Parashewanella spongiae: one gene and its partner. The protein of the gene in region 2 interacts with the protein of the main gene of each other region in a pairwise test. Links are inferred from orthologs where the notes say so. Each region holds a gene or a part of one and is shown on either strand. Other genes may lie near its edges.

The links.
Region 1: the proteins of barA (region 2) and clpA interact in binary tests that used the Escherichia coli proteins (3 or more experiments, as listed by UniProt). The link is inferred for Parashewanella spongiae from one-to-one orthologs.

Annotation. Positions count from the first base shown.
Region 1 is NZ_CP037952.1:2,719,205-2,722,695, reverse strand. Bases 1-3,019 are described here. They hold clpA (ATP-dependent Clp protease ATP-binding subunit ClpA), read right to left. Parts: upstream 2,632-3,019; coding sequence 370-2,631; downstream 1-369. Other genes in these bases: clpS (ATP-dependent Clp protease adapter ClpS), read right to left, coding at 2,677-2,985; infA (translation initiation factor IF-1), read left to right, coding at 85-303. Also shown: cold shock domain-containing protein CspD, read left to right, coding at 3,265-3,471. UniProt on the Escherichia coli protein: ATP-dependent specificity component of the ClpAP protease. It directs the protease to specific substrates. It has unfoldase activity. The primary function of the ClpA-ClpP complex appears to be the degradation of unfolded or abnormal proteins.
Region 2 is NZ_CP037952.1:1,309,782-1,314,021, forward strand. What follows is about bases 467-3,762. They hold barA (two-component sensor histidine kinase BarA), read right to left. Parts: upstream 3,445-3,762; coding sequence 667-3,444; downstream 467-666. Other genes in these bases: E2I05_RS04920 (YjaG family protein), read right to left, coding at 467-662; rlmD (23S rRNA (uracil(1939)-C(5))-methyltransferase RlmD), read left to right, coding at 3,609-3,762. In the rest of the region: more of E2I05_RS04920, read right to left, coding at 60-466; more of rlmD, read left to right, coding at 3,763-4,240. UniProt on the Escherichia coli protein: Member of the two-component regulatory system UvrY/BarA involved in the regulation of carbon metabolism via the CsrA/CsrB regulatory system. Phosphorylates UvrY, probably via a four-step phosphorelay.

The DNA of each region.
Region 1 (3,491 bases), 1.4 Mb from region 2 along the record:
ACTAACCTACTCTTTACACTAGCCTGAAATTGGGGCATGATACGCCCGATTTTTATATTTGAAGGCTAATGGGACTATTATTTAATGGCGAAAGAAGACAACATTGAAATGCAAGGCACTATCCTTGAAACCTTGCCGAACACAATGTTTCGTGTAGAACTTGAAAACGGTCACGTTGTTACTGCGCATATCTCTGGAAAAATGCGTAAAAACTACATTCGTATTCTTACTGGTGATAAGGTAACGGTGCAATTGACACCTTATGACTTAACTAAAGGGCGCATCGTTTTCCGTGCACGCTAATTAGACTTCAAGCAAAGAAAAACCCGGTGCTCCGGGTTTTTCTATTGCTCGATAACCTACTAAGATTTAATTAACTAATTTTTTTACACCTTCAGTTTTTACCTTAATCTTACCATCAACGACATCAACAACTGCTGTACCACCATCCATTAGGTTCCCAAATAGGATTTCATCAGCTAACGGTCTTTTCAATAAGTCAGTTACTACTCGACTCATAGGTCTAGCGCCCATGTTTTTATCATACCCATTTTCAGATAACATCGTTCTAGCTTCATCTGTTACTGATAAATTGACACTCTTTTCGTCAAGTTGAGCTTGAAGTTCAACTAAGAATTTATCAACAACTTTTGCAATAACAGTCATATCGAGGTGATTAAACCAAATGATTGAGTCCAGTCGATTACGGAATTCTGGAGAAAAAACACGGTTTATTTCTGATAATGCATCTGCACTGTGATCTTGCTGTTGGAAACCAATTGATTGCCTGATTGTTTCTTGCACCCCAGCATTCGTTGTCATCACTAACGTGACATTTCTAAAGTCAGCTTTTCTGCCATTATTATCAGTTAAAGTACCATGATCCATAACTTGTAATAGCAGGTTATAAACGTCACTATGAGCTTTTTCTATCTCATCGAGTAGCACAACACTGTGGGGTTGTTTTATCACTGCATCAGTGAGTAATCCACCCTGCTCATAACCTACGTACCCTGGTGGCGCACCAATCAAACGGGCTACGGCATGGCTTTCCATATATTCAGACATGTCAAACCGCAGAAGTTTCATACCTAAACAAGAGGCTAATTGATTAGTCACTTCTGTTTTACCTACACCTGTTGGGCCTGCAAATAAAAAGCTGCCAACAGGTTTTTGTTCAGTACTCAATCCACTGCGTGATAGTCTAATTGCTGAGCTTAAGCTTTCAATGGCTTTGTCCTGACCAAACACCACCATTTTTAAATTTCTTTCGAGATTTTTTAGAACATCCTTATCCGTGGCAGTAACAGTCTTAGTTGGGATCCTTGCTATTTTGGCAATAATCTCTTCAATCTCTGTTTGCCCAATTGTTTTTTTTCTTTTACTTGATGGCTGCATCACCATACGAGCGCCAGCTTCATCAATAACATCTATAGCTTTATCAGGTAAGTGTCTATCATTTATATGTTTTGCAGCTAGTTTTGCCGCGGTACTTAAAGCAGAAAGCGTATAACGTACACTATGATGATCTTCATACTTGCTCTTTAAGCCTTTAAGGATCAAAGTTGTTTCTGCAACTGTGGGTTCGTTAATATCAATTTTTTGAAAACGCCTAGCTAACGCTTTATCTTTATCAAAAATGTTTTGAAACTCTTGAAAAGTCGTTGAGCCCATGCATCGAAGGTTTCCGCTAGAAAGAAGTGGCTTTAGCAGGTTTGAGGCATCCATCACTCCACCTGATGCCGCTCCTGCACCAATAATAGTATGGATTTCATCGATAAATAGAATTGAGTGTTCATCCGATGAAAGCTCTTTTAAAAGACTTTTAAATCGCTTTTCAAAGTCCCCTCGATATTTAGTGCCCGCAAGTAAGGCGCCAAGATCTAACGAATAAACCGTTGCATCAACCATTACATCAGGGACTTCTCCTGAATGTATTTTCAAGGCCAAGCCTTCGGCAATTGCGGTTTTGCCAACACCAGCTTCGCCAACGAGTAGAGGGTTATTTTTTCTACGACGGCAGAGGGTTTGAATTGTCCTTTCTATTTCATTATCTCTGCCTATTAGTGGATCTATCTCCCCCCTTTCAGCCTGAGCATTTAAATTAGTCGTGAATTGACTCAGAATACTGCGTTCTTCTTCTGTATTAACATCAGAATCGTCACTTTCAAAACTGATTGCGCTTTCCGTATCCTCAGTTTTTGAAACACCGTGAGAGATGAAATTGACAACATCTAAACGTGTAATATCGCAACGTCTTAATAAATAGACAGCTTGTGATTCTTGTTCACTAAAAATGGCAACAAGTACATTTGCACCTGTAACTTCGTTTCGACCCGAAGATTGAACGTGGAATACGGCGCGTTGAAGAACCCTTTGAAAACCTAGGGTTGGTTGAGTTTCCTTTTCAAGATCAGGATCTGTCATCAACGGTGTTGTTTGTTCAATAAAGCGAGCGACTTCATCTCGAAGTTTATCAATATCAGCGCCACATGAGAGTAAAGCTTCACGTGCAGATGGGTTATCCAAAAGTGCGAGTAATAAATGTTCAACTGTCATGTATTCATGACGTGAATTTTTTGCTTGTTGAAATGCTAAATTTAACGTTATCTCTAAATCTTTATTTAGCATATGCCCCCCAAAAAAATAATCCTATATATACAGCGTAATCTATTTTCATATTTTCTCTAGCGAACAAAGCAATGGATGTTCATGATCTCTTGAAAACTGATTAACTTGCAGTACTTTTGTTTCTGCTATATCAAAAGGATAAACACCACAAACCCCCTTACCTTGATGATGTATGGTTAACATAATATCCGTGGATTCTTGTTCATTTTTGTTAAAAAATGTTTGCAATATTTCTACAACAAAGTCCATTGGAGTATAGTCATCGTTATTGAGTATGACTTGATACATTGACGGAGGGGCAACTTCTGTTTCAACAACATCTTCGAGTTGTTCTATGCTACCTATTTTACTCATTTTATTAATAACACCTAGTTTTTGACTTGACTTCAAGCTTGCACATCTACACTACAGTAACTAATTCAGTTTTTTAAGTGAATAAATTAAAATTTACTAACGAATTGATGACGACTATACAATTTTCATCTGTTATTGTTACAATCATACGAAATTTGTTGTAATAATGTTAAAATTAACTTGACATATTCTTTTAGGGATTTCATTCTGGTCATCGAGTGATTAACTTTTTTATTTAATCATCTTACTGGGAAGTAGACAACAGAAGGAAGTGGAAGTATGGCAAGCGGAACTGTTAAGTGGTTCAACAACGCCAAAGGATTCGGATTTATATGTCCAGATCAAGGCGGTGAAGATATTTTTGCACATTATTCTACCATCGATATGGAAGGTTATCGAACTCTAAAGGCTGGTCAACCAGTTAATTATGAGGTAGAAGAAGGCCCTAAAGGCATGCATGCATCAGCTATTACAGCTGTAAAATAATATTACTCGTATGACGGACA
Region 2 (4,240 bases):
ACGGTTTTTTTATGGGAAATTATATGGATAGGCATCCATGCCTTGAGTTATAGCCTGACTTATTCGTTCATGCTAATACCGATATTTGAAATTCCGCTTGAAACGATTTCTTTACGTAACTCTTTGACCATGTCAGAAGTAATTTTGTTCGATTCAATAATTTCAAGTAAATCACCTTGAACAGCCCTTTCTTCTACCATTGCTGGGTGCTCAAAAATATAATCATCCAGTTGAGTTTCGTTCTTAAACTCCATATCACAAGTCGCTTCAATGTAATTAGCAACTGTGCTCGATGACAGCTTACTGACGTTAGTGATGTCTTCTTCAACCTTGCTTTGAAGTGCACTGAGGAGCTGAGTTAACGCCACGGCTGCATCAAGGGCAGGGTATACACCATACATATCAAAGTCTTCTGGCTCTGGAGTTATTGAGTCAATTTTATCAAGATATAAATCAGTGTTTAATTTTAACTTTTTATCATATTGCTTCTGCCATAGCAGATTAAGTGTTGTGTCGAGCACAACAGGGTTACCGAATTCAGTAACTGTTGAAAATAAATGATAATTTGGATACATACGCTGACATAAAGCAATCGCAAATAATTCTTTTTGCTCAATCTTTAACGCTTTCAACCGCTTAAAAAAACCTACCTTTTTAGTCATAGACTTATTCCATCGACATCTGGGAAATCACTTGTTTAGCGGCAGATTCTACCTTAGTTAGCTCATCGAGTAACTCAAGTATTTCAGGCTCTAACATTTCTATTGTTTCACCTTGCTTTAGCGAAGATTCTATTTGATTACACAGTTTTTGAGTGGTCGGAACCCCGCAATAACAACAAGCACCATGTAGTTTATGCACAATGGATAGCATTTTGTCATTATCTTGTGTCTGTAGGCCTTGATTGAGCTCGTTTACTGTTTCAGGCAAAGAGGCAAGCAACATTTGCAGCATTTCTATAGCCAATGGTGCTTTTTGGCTGGCTTGAGATAAGCATAATTCCCAATTAAGAGTATGGGAATCAAAGTGAGTAAATGTAGGACGAATGACCCATTGCTCGATAATATCATTTAATGCTTTTTCATCGATAGGTTTTGGAAGGTACCCTTCCATGCCACTATCAAAAATGCGCTGCTTTTCATCTGAAAGTGCGTGAGCAGTTACGGCTATTATCGGAGTATTATGATTCAGAGAATCTCGGCGGATCACATTTGTAGCCTGAATGCCATCGATATCAGGCATCTGAATGTCCATTAATATAAGGTCAAAGTTTTTTGTTTTCGCGTATTCGATGGCTTCCGTGCCACTTGGTGCAATGGTTACATTGGAGACAATATCGTTGAGTAACGTTTTGATCAGCTTCAGGTTTGCTTGATTATCATCAACGGCTAACACATTTATATTGTGCTTTGATTTCAGTGGCTGTATAGGTTTATCCAATTCAACAGGGACACTGATCTGCTGTGAAAACAGCATCTGTTTGGCTAATGCCAATGCAGTAAATGGAGTTTTTATAATATTGTCTGTGTATGGGCGAACTCGGTCAATTAAGTGATCTTGTTTGAGACAATCATGGATCAAAATGATTCTATCTACTTTGGGCCTGGCAAGCTTAAGAATCTTAAGTAAATCAGTTTCAGAGCAAATATCGTGGCAACTTAAGAGTAAGTACTGATATTGAAGTGATGAATTCAGTTTTTCAAGGATGTCTTGGGTACTTGAGGCTATTCTAAAGTGAGTATTCCATGACTTAAGAGACGTTGAGAGCATTTCGGCTGACAAGCTTCTGGGCTCATAAACCAATACTGATTTGTTATTTAAAGAGTGTAGGGGAATCGAGTCAGATAATTGGAATTGGCAAAGTTCAAGAGGGATTGAAAACCAAAAATTTGAACCTTGATTTTCTTCAGATGAAAAACTGATTTCACCACCTAATTCATCGACCAAACGCTGAGTAATAATCAGCCCTAGGCCTGTACCGCCAAAACGCCTTGAAATAGAGGCGTCGGCTTGTGCAAACGCTTGAAATAATAACTGTTGGTGTTCAAGGTTGATACCGATTCCTGTATCTACAACATCAAATCGAATGATGGCTCTTTTAAGATGCTCTGAAACTAGGCTCACTTTAAGAAGTATACTGCCGTTTTCAGTAAACTTAATGGCGTTTCCGACTAAGTTGGTAATAATTTGGTTGAGATGCATGGCATCACCAATCACATTATCAGGTACATTGGGAGCAACATCAATTACGATTTCAAGGCCTTTTTGGTGTGCCGCTGCTGCTGTTAACGTCATCGTCTCATCAAGAGAATCTCTTAAGCAAAAGGGAATATTCTCAATAACCATCTTTCCAGCTTCTAATTTAGAAAAATCCAGAATATCGTTGATAATGTTAAGTAAGTTACTTGCGCTTCGCTCGATGGTTTGTATGTATTCAAGTTGGCTCTTATGTAAAGGTGTTTTAGCCAATTGCCTCGAAAACCCTATCACGCCATTAAGTGGCGTTCTGAGTTCGTGCGACATATTAGCTAAAAACTCAGATTTAGTTTGACTCGCTGCCTGAGCGCGTTTCTTTGCAATATCCAATTCAATATTTTGAATTTCAATTTGTTCAAGGGTTTTGAGTAGATCGCTTGTGGCTTGTTCAATGTTATTTTGCGTTTCGTTTTTGTAAATATTCAATGATTTTGCCATTGAATTAATGCCCGACTTTAGCGTGTCTAACTCACTGATGAATGCCCCATCAATTTTTTCAACAAATTTACCTTGGCGAATTTTTGAGACAAACAGCACCATGCTATTGACTGGAATGGTAAAAAACTTAACCAAACGAATGGTAAAAAGTAGATTTAATTGAATACCGGCTAAAAATACAATAAAAGCAACAATGATGGCGGTATATTGTGATTCTATTGTTTCTTCTTTGGTGACGAGCATCGTAATATAGCCAAGAAAATTCCCGTGCGGCTCAGTTGATTTTTGAAAGTCAGGGTTATCTATTTCGGCTTGAGAAAGTGAAAAAATGGGTGTTTTTACCAAGATAAACTCACCGATATCTTCTACCTCAGACTGCTTAAGTGTAACCAGTGAGCTGTCATAGCGCATGTTATCGAAATCTTTATGATAGTGAGAGGTAACTAATAACTGGTTATTTGCGTCGAACACAGCAATAGATTTAATGAATTTAGGCTCATAAATTTGCATTTGTGTGAGCAACCGCTTGGCTTCATCGCGATTATTTGATGCAATGGAAACGCTGATTGCAAGTGCTGCAGGTACTGTTATTTGTTCAATTCGATCTAAATTATTTTGTTCTAATTCTATGCTTCGATTAATGGTGAAAAAACTGGCGAGTAAAAAACCAACAACTACAGTTGGTATTAATGCCAGAGCGAGTACCCATGAACGCAGATTATATTTGGTCGTTTCACTGCCATCTGTCATGATTTTATTTTTATTTCCTTGGCAAATTTAGTGGCCTTTCCCTCATAATGTACAACCTGAGTGAAGTGCATTTTGGCATTTTTTATAAAAAACGAAAAAGTAAGTAGAACGCTTTTTAGTGAAATTTTTACTGATGCTAATACTTTATCAATTTTGAGGCAATTATGGCGCAATTTTTTACCGCAAAAACCAAGAAGAAAAATCTAATTTCAGCCAAAATGACTCTTAATGTGACACAACTTGACCACATTGGTGCAGGCATCGCCCATCATCAGGGTAAAATTGTTTTCGTGCCCGGCGCACTGCCGGGTGAAGATGTGAATTTACAACTGGTTGAACAGAGGAAGAACTTTGCCAAAGCGAAGTTGATTAATGTCGTCAATCCTTCAGAGCATAGAGAAGTGCCAGCTTGTCCTCATTTTGACGAGTGTGGTGGTTGTGATTTGCAGCATTTGAACCTCGAGGCGCAGCATCAATATAAATCCGATACTCTTTCTAACTTAATGGCACAGCATGCTCCCCTGGAGAAGGTATCAAAGTCTACATTGACGGGTGAAGCTTGGCATTATCGTCGTAGGGCTAAATTAGCGACGAGTTATAATAAGCAAACTAAAAGACTCAATATTGGTTTCAGAAAAATCAGTAGCCATGACATTGTACCAATCAATGAATGCCCAGTGTTAAAGCACAGCTTAAATGCTCTTATTAATCCGCTTGTGAAACAGGTTAATAAACTTAAAGATCGCAAGACCTTGGGGCATATTGAGTTGATAGAGGGCAGTAACGGCGTGTTTGT